DNA from 4 places in the Bacillus sp. 01N42_2 genome. Region 4 is predicted to be linked to each of the others. Evidence: predicted binding sites of a transcription regulator. Region 4 holds the regulator's gene; each other region holds the start of a gene.

The links. The regulator Rex, encoded in region 4, represses fermentation and respiration genes when NADH is low (regulators of the CRP and FNR family bind a similar motif). The targets are predictions, from matches to a motif close to TTGTGAAATATTTCACAA.
Region 1: a site for Rex is predicted at 1,242-1,259, ahead of AC1DN5_RS16560 (L-lactate dehydrogenase). Genes of this name have one in related genera too.
Region 2: a site for Rex is predicted at 1,762-1,779, ahead of AC1DN5_RS03150 (cytochrome ubiquinol oxidase subunit I). Genes of this name have one in related genera too.
Region 3: a site for Rex is predicted at 1,828-1,845, ahead of AC1DN5_RS07235 (helical membrane plugin domain-containing protein). Genes of this name have one in related genera too.

Annotation. Positions count from the first base shown of each region.
Region 1 is NZ_JBFTRO010000008.1:130,759-133,908, reverse strand. It holds gene AC1DN5_RS16565 (MDR family MFS transporter) at 1-207, shown strand, start outside; gene AC1DN5_RS16560 (L-lactate dehydrogenase) at 249-1,202, opposite strand; gene amyE (alpha-amylase) at 1,442-3,150, opposite strand, start outside.
Region 2 is NZ_JBFTRO010000001.1:601,302-604,451, reverse strand. It holds gene cimH (citrate/malate transporter CimH) at 21-1,364, opposite strand; gene AC1DN5_RS03150 (cytochrome ubiquinol oxidase subunit I) at 1,867-3,150, shown strand, end outside.
Region 3 is NZ_JBFTRO010000002.1:692,490-695,639, reverse strand. It holds gene AC1DN5_RS07245 (DMT family transporter) at 1-923, opposite strand, end outside; gene AC1DN5_RS07240 (cupin domain-containing protein) at 1,053-1,550, shown strand; gene AC1DN5_RS07235 (helical membrane plugin domain-containing protein) at 1,937-2,353, shown strand; gene AC1DN5_RS07230 (NAD(P)/FAD-dependent oxidoreductase) at 2,393-3,150, shown strand, end outside.
Region 4 is NZ_JBFTRO010000009.1:5,767-8,916, reverse strand. It holds gene AC1DN5_RS16800 (CPBP family intramembrane glutamic endopeptidase) at 1-130, shown strand, start outside; gene AC1DN5_RS16795 (YdiK family protein) at 127-318, shown strand; gene tatC (twin-arginine translocase subunit TatC) at 357-1,118, opposite strand; gene AC1DN5_RS16785 (twin-arginine translocase TatA/TatE family subunit) at 1,125-1,295, opposite strand; gene AC1DN5_RS16780 (redox-sensing transcriptional repressor Rex) at 1,314-1,961, opposite strand; gene moaC (cyclic pyranopterin monophosphate synthase MoaC) at 1,958-2,470, opposite strand; gene AC1DN5_RS16770 (ABC-F family ATP-binding cassette domain-containing protein) at 2,610-3,150, shown strand, end outside.

The DNA of each region.
Region 1 (3,150 bases), on a different contig from region 4:
GGAAATCCTCAGGACATTTTCCAGGCCGGCACGCGCGCTCATATTCCGCCGCACATTCTGGATCAAATTATTGACGCAATGTCGCAGAGCATCACGTATGTATTCACGCTTGCTCTGGCGCCGATCGTCATCGCAGCCATCACCATTTTGTTTATGGGAAAAGCGAGAGTGAAAACCTCTCAGGAAATGGCGAAAAAAGCGAATTAAAAAAAGCAGTACATGGCATTTGCCATGTACTGCTTTTTTGTTTACTCCGCGAAATGCGGAGCGAGAATGTCTTTGAGCACGTTTGCGCTATGACTGAATTGACGCTGTTCTGTTTCGTTCAGTTCAAGTTCCGTCACACCGGCGATGCCGTTCCGATTGACGACGGCCGGAATGCCGATAAAGACGTCGTTTACACCGTATTGCCCGTCCAGATATGTGCTGACGGTTAAAATACTGTTTTCATTACGCAAAATCGCTTTTGTGATGCGGGCGAGGCTCATCGCCACTCCGTAATATGTCGCGCCTTTTTTCTCAATAATATGATAGGCGGCGTTTTTCACATCGTCCACGATCTGATCCAGCTCGTCCTGTTTGTAAGCTGCATTTTTCTCCAGCAATTGCTGCACCGGCACTCCGCCGATATTGGCGTGACTCCATACAGGAAGCTCGGTATCGCCGTGCTCGCCGATAATGTGGGCATGTACGTTTTGCGGAGCGGCTCCGAAATATTCACTCAGCATATAACGGAATCTCGCAGAATCCAGTGTCGTGCCACTGCCGATGACGCGTTCTTTCGGCAGACCGCTGAATTTCCATGTCGCATAAGTGAGAATGTCGACCGGGTTTGTGGCAACGAGGAAGATGCCGTCAAATCCGCTTGCCATGACTTCACCGACAATGCCTTTGAAAATGGCGAGATTTTTTTCGACCAGCTCAAGTCTTGTTTCGCCCGGCTTTTGGTTGGCTCCGGCACAGATGCACACGATATCGGCATCCTTGCAATCTTCATACGTTCCGTAAGACGTTTTCACCGGATGAGGCGCAAATGCCTTTCCGTGATTTAAATCCATGACATCTCCCATGGCTTTTTCTCTATTTACATCAATGATCACAAGCTCATCTGTGATCCCTTGGTTAATTAACGCAAATGCATAACTGCTTCCAACAAAACCTGCTCCGATTAATGCTACTTTGTTCACTCGTTCGTTCATCATGTATGCTTATCCTCCAGTGTTTCGTGGTGTCTGTTTTTATTGTGAAGTATTTCACATTTATATTGTGCACTATTTCACAAACTTTTGCAAGAGAAAAGTTTTGTCTTGAAAACCCCCCAGATTTTTGACAGAATCCTAAAACGGTTGGGTTTTAGGATTCTGTCATCTTTTCAGCTTGATTAAATCATTGAAGGCGGCGCTTAGTCAGGCATTCTGAGAAATCCTGATTTCTCTATTCATTAATGCCGAAGATAGCCATTCAAACCAGAATTGTTATACAAACCATTCTTCACATAATCAAAGCCGGGCTGGTTCTGTCCGGGCACTTGGGCGCTGCCATTGTTAAAAATCACTTTGGCGTTGGCCGTATCCGCATTCTCAGGCAGCGTCAGCGTGTAAATTCCATCTGCATTCTTAGTCATGGCTTTCCCCGGCCACGATCCGGTTAATTCTATGGCCCTGCCTCCATCATGTTTATAGATATAAGCATTTACCTGGCCCCAATGGTCCGGATTCTGATAGCCAATGATGTTGGCTTGAGACGGGTCTTTTTTGACAAACGTGTATTCTTGGGTTCTTGCTGCACCCTCGCTGTTCGTTCCGGTTAACTTGATGTCGTATGCCGTGCCGATTGGATCTCCTTTTCCGATCGTTAATCGGTCTCCGTCCTTAAATCCCGTCTGCTGCCCATTATTGATCTGATAAACGGCTTTTGTTGTTTTCGCATTTGCACGCAGGGTGACCGTCAGCTGATCGTTGAAAGAATGGACTGCTCCCGTTTGATAATTCTCAAGGAAGACATGAGGCGCATTTCCGATATCGTCAGGATAAAGAACAGCCGCGGATCTGGCATTGATCGTGCCTGTCAGTTTACCGTTCGTTACTTGAAATGAACCGGTGCCGGCTCTATTATCATACCTGCCGTCAGGTAATTTCGTTGAAGTATTGACGGCAACGGCAGACGATCCTGCATTTGCCAGCACAACGCCTTTTGAGCCGCGCTGATTCATAAAGATTTGATTGTTTCCATTCGGATTCGAGAGTTCCTCAGGCTGCCCGGCCATTACATTGTGAAAGATATTGACCGCAGTGATCGCCTGATCTTTAAATAAGGCACTCCCGCGATCGCCTATTTGACTTTTTCCGGGAAACCTTACACCATTTCCTCCGCCCTCAGGTCTGGAAAAGAAAAGAGGTGTACTTCCTGAGCGGGAACCGATCACTGCCCAGCCTAAACGGATATCGTCATCGCTCATCCATGTAGACTCTTCCTCATCATTGGCATACGTATCATGGGATTCCACCCATGTGACCAATTTGTCCGCAGACACATCAGATGCATAATGGGAAATATTCGACACACTCAGATTGCGGTTCTTCAAGGCGGACCTGATGGAATGTCCATAGTTTGAAGCGGTCACATTCATATAATTCGCATAAGCAGTATCCCTGGACGCGCTGTCTTGCAGGATTTCTCCGTATTGGAACTCCGCCGCTGTATTTGTGATATTCGGCCAAAATCGGCTGCCGTAATTCCCGTCATCCGGAAGCTCTATATGCTTGGCAGCATCATAACGGAATCCGTCCGCTCCGTCATTCAATGCTCTTTCCAAGAAGCGTTTCAGATAGGTTTGCACCTCAGTATTTTGAGTATTCCAATCATACAGCCCCAATAGTGAATTTTGAGTGACATCCCATCTGTCCGACCAATTTTTAATTTGTGTGTTTCCATGGGTCCAATTTGGAATACGCTTAATCTCGTCAGAAATCGCGCCATAATCACTGGTCGTATGATTGATGACCGCATCGACAATGACTTTTACGCCATATTTTTCTGCGGCTGCGCACATGTCCTTAAACTCTTGTTCAGTTCCTAAGTAACGGTTGCCGATTTGGTACGATGTCGGCTGATACAGCCAGTACCAATTCCTCATGCTCTTATCTCCTT
Region 2 (3,150 bases), on a different contig from region 4:
TGGCGGAGGCTTTTTTCCGTTTAATAGAATTGATGAAGCAACAGGAGGGTGACGCTCACGGTAATCGCCCCGCCGATTCTGGTCGACACTTGGGCAAACGGCATAAGCTCAAGCCGTTCAGCGGCGCTTAAGATCGCGACGTCGCCTGTGCCGCCCTGACCGGAATGGCAGGCATTGATGACCGCCGTCTCAATCGGGTACAGGTTCAGCCATTTACCGGTCAGAAAACCGACGGCTATCATCGTAATGACGATGGATAAAATGGTAATGATATTGCTGATATTAAACGCTGCAATCAGTTTGTCCCACGGTGTCATTGAAACGCCGATCGCAAATAAGAGCGGATAGGTCACGGCTGTCGAGAAAAAACGCGAAACGCCGAAAGCTCCGTTTTCAATCGAGGCCGGCGCCAGCCTGAACAGCTTAATAAGCACGGCAAGGACGAGCATCACGACAGGAGCCGGAAGCTGAAAGAAATCATGCGCCAGCATGCCGACTAAATACAGGGAAACCGCTAAAATCCCCCCCGAAGCGAAAAAAGACAGATTAAACGCATTGTCATTGGCCGGCTGTTCCAATGCAGGAGCGGATTGATCAGACTTATCAACCTTCCCATTGCCCGTCCATTCCGGCTTGCGTTTCCCGATGACGTTCAGCAAACCCGATAACATAATGGCGCACAGGCTGCCGAGCATGATGGACGGCAGCACAAGCGCAAAGGCGTCTCCCTGGGACATCGGCATAATATCGGAGTAGCCGATGGATAAAGGAATCGCGCCCTCGCCGACACCTCCCGCCATAATCGGGACGATAATATAAAGCAGTGTGTGCTGAAAACCGAGCCCGAGCAGCGTCCCGACGCATAAGCCGACGATGGCGGCCGCGATCGAACCGGCAATCAGCGGAATGAAAATCTTGACGAAAGCTTTGACGAGAGTCTCTCTTTTCATCCCGAGAATACTGCCGACGACGATACCGGCAATAAATAGATAGAGAAAGTTAGAGTTTTCCGTGAATTCTGTTGTTGATGTAATAATGTCTTTCGGAAGCAGGTGGTAGTAGACGACAGCGGACGGAATAAAGGTTGCGAGGATCGCGGGGCCGCCGATGGAACGCACGATCGGAATGGATTTTCCGATCTGGCCGAAGGTAAATCCGAAAAAACTCATGACGGCAATCGATGTCAGGATGTCGCTTTTTACATCGTGTTTCATGACAAACACCGTAATAAGCAAGAAGAGCAGGATATAGATAGGAAGAGGAATAATGCCGATTCTAATATTCATTGCTCTGGCAAACCAATTATCAGTCCGTTGCTGTTTTGGAATTGAATCCGTTTGCAAATTTGGTTGAAGTTCTCCCATGCTTGTTCCCCCAGTCTTTATGTAGTGAAAAATATCCCCATTTAAAGTATACTAAAAAATTTAAATTGTTCATATATTATGAATTTACTAGAAAACATACTTTCACCTCATTTTCTTTCTTAAAAAGGCGATTTGGCGGCCTTTCCCGCTGAATAAAGCATTTTGTTCGCCACACGAATAAAAAAGAGGTACGATATGGAAGGGACAAAAATCCTAGATGCCGACATAAAATCTCTACAAATTCGACATTAATCGGTCACAATTTCAGCCTATTTTTAGGTATATCGATCTTTTTTTTTAGGCGGAATCGTTGTAAAGTAATGATATTGAATCATTTCTATGACAGCCGGCTGCCCCCCAGGGAGTGCAGGCTGATAATTCATTAGTTTTGACAAATTTGTGAAACATTGAGCAAATATATCATTTCTTGTGAAATACCGAGCAATGGTTTTGTCGTGTTTGTGAAATGTTGAGCAATTTACCAGATTGGAGGAAAAACATCATGAGTGAGTTGGTTTTAGCCCGCATACAATTTGCATCTACAACATTGTTTCACTTCCTGTTTGTGCCTATGTCTATCGGGCTTGTGTTTATGGTTGCTTTGATGGAGACGCTTTATGTTGTCAAAAAACAAGAGACCTATCTCAAAATGGCTAAATTTTGGGGACATCTCTTTTTAATTAACTTTGCTGTCGGCGTCGTCACAGGGATTCTTCAGGAATTCCAGTTTGGATTGAACTGGTCTGATTATTCCCGTTTTGTCGGAGACGTATTTGGAGCTCCGCTTGCGGTTGAAGCGCTTTTGGCGTTTTTTATGGAATCTATTTTTATCGGATTATGGATTTTCGGCTGGGACCGACTATCTAAAAAAGTGCATTTGCTTTGCATTTGGCTTGTATCCTTCGGGACGATTATGTCATCTTTCTGGATTTTGACGGCAAACTCATTCATGCAGGAGCCGGTCGGCTTTGCGATTAAAAACGGCCGCGCGGAAATGAATGATTTCGGGGCGCTTTTGACAAACCCTCAGCTTTGGGTTGAATTCCCTCACGTCATTTTCGGGGCGCTTGCAACTGGTGCTTTCTTTATCGCCGGTGTCAGCGCATATAAATTATTGAAGAAAAAAGAAGTGCCTTTCTTCCATAAATCTTTCAAGCTTTCTATGATTGTCGGTCTGATCGCCGGTATCGGCGTTGCGTTCAGCGGACATATGCAGGCTGAGCATTTAATGGAATCGCAGCCGATGAAAATGGCCGCCAGTGAAGCGCTTTGGGATGACAGCGGTGATCCTGCCGCGTGGACGGCTTTTGCGAACATTGATACGAATAAAGAAAAAAACACATCAGAAATTTCAATTCCTTACGCACTCAGCTACTTGGCTTATCAGAAGTTCAGCGGCAGTGTTAAAGGGATGAAAACTCTTCAAAAAGAATACGAAAAAACGTACGGAAAAGGCGATTATATCCCGCCTGTTAAAACGACGTTCTGGAGCTTCCGCATTATGGCGGGTGCAGGCGCGCTTATGATTTTTGCCGCGATTGCCGGCTTTATTCTGAACCGCCGCAAAAAGCTTCATACGAGCAAGTGGTATTTACGGGGCATGATCGCACTGATCGCATTCCCGTTCATTGCGAACTCTGCCGGATGGATTATGACTGAAATCGGACGCCAGCCGTGGACGGTCATGGGGCAATTGACGACCGCACAATCCGTTTCGCCTAACGTAACGACGGGATCTCTGCTGTTTTCAATTATCAGCTTCGGCGTCATGTACTTGATTTTAGGC
Region 3 (3,150 bases), on a different contig from region 4:
GCGAATGTATGCATGACCATTCCCGCAATAATAATGAACAGTCCGGCAAACGAAAGAAGTGACGGAAACGCTGCGGATAAAAAGACGATCTCGCCGATCAGCGCAAACAGAACCTCTCCGGATTGCGTCGCTTCAACAGCAGCGAGCTTCTGCGGCTCATTCCTCACCATATCGGTGGCGCGGAAAAATAACACTGTCGCGATAACACCCGAGCTGAGCGCGACGATAAAAGATTGAAATGTCTGCCCCATTGACGGAAGCCCGTCTCTGTGCCAGCCGAAAGCGGCGATCAGAAGCCAAAACGGAAGGCTTGCGAGCGTCATGCCGAGCACGCGCTGAAACGTGTCGAGTTTACCGCCGTATTGCTCCAGCATTTTTCGATTGCCGAGCGGATAGGCAAATGCGGCGATGACGACCGGCACAACACTGAATAGTATCGTGCGCCCGGACAGAGCGCCCGCATGCTGAAGCTGAATCAGGCCTGCTCCGATCAGGATGATGACGGAAGTAACCAGCGAAATCAGCGGGATCTTTTGTCTGACGGGAACCGGGCCCGCCGGTGAATCTTTTGTTTCATAGAAAAACGGCGACAGGAGCACACCCGCGACAATTGTAACCTGCCACGTGCCGGCGATCAGCCAGCCCGGCCCGTATGCCGCCGCAAAAGTAATCGGGGCATAAAAAAGCACGAAGCCGGTAAAGCTCCACTTCAGCCAAAAAAACGGTTTTTTCCGGATTTCATGCCAGAGCGGCACCCATTTTCCTTTCGCATAAACGATCAGAAATAAAAACGGAACCATAAAAAGAAAACGCAGGGAAGAGCTCCACATCCAGTTTCCGCCGGAAAGCTCCATCGCCCTGTTTAAAATAAATGTAACTGCAAAAAACAGAGATGCCAATATTCCGAATATGATGGCTTTCATGAAATCCCTCATTTTGACACATATTTTTTTATACTATACTATTCACCGGCAGGCTTCGCAATGGAATATGTGAAAATAGCGTTTTAACAACAGATGAATGGGAAACAGACATATACGGAGGTGAACACAATGCAGAAAGAGGATATTGAAGTTCTTTATTTTGAAGATGACGGCCGCATTCCGAATAATCCGAATCTCCCGCTTGTCATTTATAAAGCGGTATTTAATGAAGAAACGGTACAGAAAGCGGAATCCGTCCTCCGCCGGCACGATTGGTCGAACAGCTGGAGGGGCGGAGTATTTCCGTATCACCATTTTCACAGCACCACCCACGAAGTTCTCGTCGCGGTAAAAGGAAACGCGGTTTTGAGGTTCGGCGGGGAACAAGGCGCAGACGCCGTTCTTCAAACTGGAGACGCAGCGGTCATTCCGGCCGGCACCGGACATAAAAAACTGTCGGCCAGTTCTGATTTCACCGTGATCGGGGCTTATCCGGGCGGCCGGCAGTACGATACAAAAACGGAGAAAAATGATAGAACTTCAGAAGAAATCAGCCGTGTCCCGCTCCCGGAATATGATCCCTTTACGGGAAAAACGGGCCCGCTTATAAAATTGTGGGAGAAATGACAGGGGAAAAGCGGATGGTCTGTAAAAAAATAGCCTAAAAGAAACGTTATTACACCCCGGCCATATAAATAATTTCATAAACGAAACAATTCACGTTCAAATTTTGTTCAAAAAGTGTTATTATATAAGAGTAATTCAAATTGGGGTTTTTTATGTTTGCTATTTTCAGAGAGGAAAAAGAAATTTTGACTTATTCAATTGTTTTTGTTGATATAAAAATAATACTGAATATGGCAAAGTGAAAAACTGGGTAGTAAACATTTATTTTTGTAACTGATTGTGCACGGATTCACAATCTTGCTTTTTCATGCTTTTCTGCATGAGAGGGGAAAGGCTACCCTTTCCAAAAAAATCAGCACACTGCTTATAGTAAAGGAGAATCGGATATGCCAGAAACAATCGATCAAACAAATGCATCTGTCAGCCAAGGCCAACGCGATCTTATTGATCAGCTGCTAAAACCTGAAGTTCAAGAATCACTGACTGTTTTAGTGGATCAGCTACCAAAACTGACTGAGTTAGTAAATATTTTAACGAAGTCTTATGATTTTGCACAGTCTGTAGCGACAGACGAAGTATTGAAGAGCGATACAGTGGGTGCGCTTACAGAAATTCTTGAGCCTGTGAAAGAAACAGCGAAAGACATTGCGGCTACTGCGATCGAAGCAAAAGACCGCGCGGATGCAAGCAATGACACGATCGGACTTTTCGGCCTGCTGCGCATGCTGAAAGATCCTCAAGCGCAAAAGCTGTTCCGTTTTGCTAACAGCTATCTTGAAATCATGAACGAAAAACAAAAATAATCTCAGATTCAAATTGATATAAAGGACGGAGGATATACGATGTCAAAACATATTGTCATTTTAGGCGCTGGTTACGGCGGAGTTCTTTCTGCTTTAACCGTTCGCAAACATTACAGTAAAGATGAAGCACGCGTAACCGTTGTGAACAAATACCCGACTCACCAAATTATTACGGAACTGCACCGCCTTGCAGCCGGCAACGTGTCTGAACAGGCTGTTGCTATGCCGCTTGAAAAACTTCTTAAAGGAAAAGACGTTGACATTAAAATCGCAGAAGTCAATTCTTTCTCAGTTGATAAAAAAGAAGTCGCCCTTTCTGACGGTTCTAAGCTGACTTATGACGCGCTTGTTGTCGGACTTGGTTCAGTTACGGCTTATTTCGGCATTCCTGGACTCGAAGAAAACAGCATGGTGCTCAAATCTGCTGCGGATGCCAACAAAGTATACAAACACGTGGAAGACCGTGTGCGTGAATACTCTAAAACGAAAAACGAAGCTGATGCAACGATTCTTATCGGCGGCGGCGGCTTAACAGGCGTTGAGCTTGTCGGTGAGCTTGCTGACATCATGCCGAACCTTACGAAAAAATACGGCGTAGACCATAAAGAAATCAAACTGAAACTAGTTGAAGCAGGTCCGAAAATTCTTCCTGTTCTTCCTGATGATCTTATCGAACGCGCGACAAAAAGTCTTGAAAAACGCGGTGTTGAGTTCTTAACAGGTCTTCCTGTTACAAACGTGGAAGGAAACGTCATTGATCTGAAAGACGGTTCAAAAGTCGTTGCCAACACATTTGT
Region 4 (3,150 bases):
TATTGTGCCGATATTCGCCCATGTCATGATGAATACCATTGTCGTGGTCATGCAGCTCGGCCCCGCCCAAAAATATATTGAACAGCATAGTGAACAAATGCAATTAATTATTGGAGGATTGTTTGTATGAGGAACCCAATGACTTGGGGCTTGATTTATTTCGCAGTCGGCTGTATCTTTACGTATTTGGCCGCAAGCTCGCCGGGAAGCATGTGGTCTTTTTATTCCATACTGCTGATGGTTTTCGCCGCTTATAATATCAGCATCTCGTTTAAAATGTTCGCTTTCTCATTTAAAGTGAAGAAAAATCAAAAATAAAAGAAAAGCCATTTCTCATCATGGAGAAATGGCTTTTTTTATGCTGATACGTCCTGATCGGATTCGCTGCTGCCGGTCTGCCTTTTCCGGTACGCCGCTTTTGAGATTAGGATACTGATCTCATATAAAATGCAAAGCGGAATCGTAATCATCAAGTGAGACAGCAGCTCAGGCGGCGCAATCATCGCGGCGATCACGAGCAGCACAAAATACGCGTACTTCCTGATCTTCGATAAAAACATCGGCGTGACAACCCCGAGCCTCGTTAAAAACATGATCAGCACCGGCATCTGAAACAGCAGCCCGAACGGAATCGTCAGCTGCAGCAGAAAATGAAAGTACTCGCTGATTCCGATCACCTGATTGACATCCAAGTCATTCGAGACCCGCTTCATAAAATCAACGACCAGCGGAAATAAAATATAATAAGAAAATGACACACCGCCGACAAACAGCACGATCGAAATCGGAATATAGCTGAGTGTTACTTTGCGCTCCTTTTCATACAGCCCCGGGCTGACAAACGCCCAAATCTGATAGAGAATAATCGGCGAAGTCAAAATGATGCCGATAATAAACGCGAACTGCAAAAAGATAAACAGCGGATCCGTCAGGTTAAAAGCATTAAGGGTGAGCTCTTTTACTTCATCGGCTTTTTGAAGATACACAATGATAGGTTTTGCCAGAAAAAAGCCGGCAATAAAGAAAACCGTAAAGGATAACGCCACAATCAGCAATCGTTTCCGAAGTTCGGCAATATGCTCCACAAGCGTCATTTGATTCACTCTCATACGCGTCATCCTATCTTACTGTTCTTCTTTCTTTTTTTCCTCTTCTTCACCGGCTAATCCCTTAGTGGCGTTCTTAAATTCACGAAGCGTGTCCCCCGCGGCTTTTCCTAACTCGGGAAGCTTCTTCGGACCGAAAATAATCACCGCCACCACACCGATAACAGCCAGGCTTCCAGGACCGATCATGTGCAGCTCCTCCTTTCGTTATTCAATTTCTTCCAAAACAGAATAATGCTTTAAGAAATAAACCAATGATTGAAGCTCTACAGCTAAATCTATATGATGAATTCGAATGTGATCCGGCACATTCAAACGGGCCGGCGTAAAGTTAAGGATTCCCTTGATTCCGAGCGACACGAGCCGATCGGTGATTGACTGCGCGGCAACCGCCGGAACGGTAAGAATCGCCACGGGTTCATCCTTAATGTGAAGTTCTAAATCATTAAGATCATAGACAGGCACGCCGCCTACCTCAGTTCCTATTTTACTCTGATTCACATCAAAAGCCATAGATATTTTTGTGTTATTATTTTTTGTGAAATTATAGTGAAGAAACGCCGTCCCTAAATTCCCGACACCGATCAAAATGACGTTCGTCGTTTCATCCTGATCCAATGTTTTTCTGAAAAATGACAGCAGGTAATCCACATTATAGCCGTATCCTTTTTTGCCGAGCGCCCCGAAATAGGAAAAATCCCGGCGGATCGTGGCCGAATCGACTTTTACCGCATCGCTCAGTTCAGCAGATGAAACGCGCTGCTTTCCTGACGCGTGTAAATTCTTTAAAAAGCGGTAATAAAGCGGCAGCCGTTTTGCTGTCGCCTGCGGAATTTTTGATTGATCCTTGTTCATGATTGGTCCTCCACTTTATACTCAGATGCATCTCTTTTAAAATCACCGTTTTTGCCTCCCGTTTTTTCCATGAGGCAGGTCGGGCCGATGACCATTCCTTTATCCAGCGCCTTGCACATGTCATAAACGGTCAGAGCGCAGACTGAAGCAGAAGTTAGCGCTTCCATTTCCACACCTGTACTCCCTTTCGTTTTTACGCTTGCCTGTATATGAAGAACGGCTTCGGAATCCTTTTCCTCCCAGCCGAATGAAATGTCGACGCTGCTTAAAGAAAGCGGGTGGCACATCGGGATAATCGCTGAGGTCTGCTTTGCAGCCATGATTCCGGCCACCTGTGCGACAGCCAGTACGTCTCCTTTTCCGATCTCGCGGTTTTTGATTCTGCTGTACACGTCATGCTTCATGTGTACGCTGGATATTGCAGCGGCAGTACGGACTGTTGAAGATTTATCGCTTATATCCACCATGCGGGCACGGCCTTCTTCATTAAAATGAGAAAATCCATTCATATTTAAACTCTCCTTACTTCTGATCATACACTATTTTCTCCCTGATGTCTTATCCTATAATGTTCCAATTCTGATGTATTGTTTGCTGACAGCAGGTTGATAAGCTACACTTAACTTATTATAACAGAGGTGAAATAATATGATGATCTTACAAATTAATCAGCTGTCCAAATCTTTTGGCGCTGATCCTATTTTAAACAATATAAAGCTTGAAGTCAGATCTCGGGATCGCATCGCCATTGTAGGCAGAAACGGAGCGGGCAAATCAACTCTCCTTAAAATTATCGCAGGTCACCTTTCATATGAAAAGGGTGAATTAATCAAACCGAAAGAATTAACGATGGGATATCTTGCCCAGCACACAGGCTTGGAATCCCAGCTTACCATAAAAGAAGAACTGCTGAGTGTTTTTGATTTCCTGAAAGCAATGGAAAAAGAAATGCGTTCTATTGAAGAAAAGATGGCTACGGCCGCCCCCGCGGAGCTTGAGACGCTGATGAAAACCTATGACAGGCTTCAGCAGGACTTCAAGGATAAAGGCGGCTACCAGTATGAAGCAGACGTCCGTTCTATCCTTCACGGCCTCGGTTTCGGGAAATTTGACGATTCCGTGAAAGTGCAAAGCCTGAGCGGCGGTCAGAAAACAAGGCTTGCTCTCGGCAAGCTGCTTCTGACCCAGC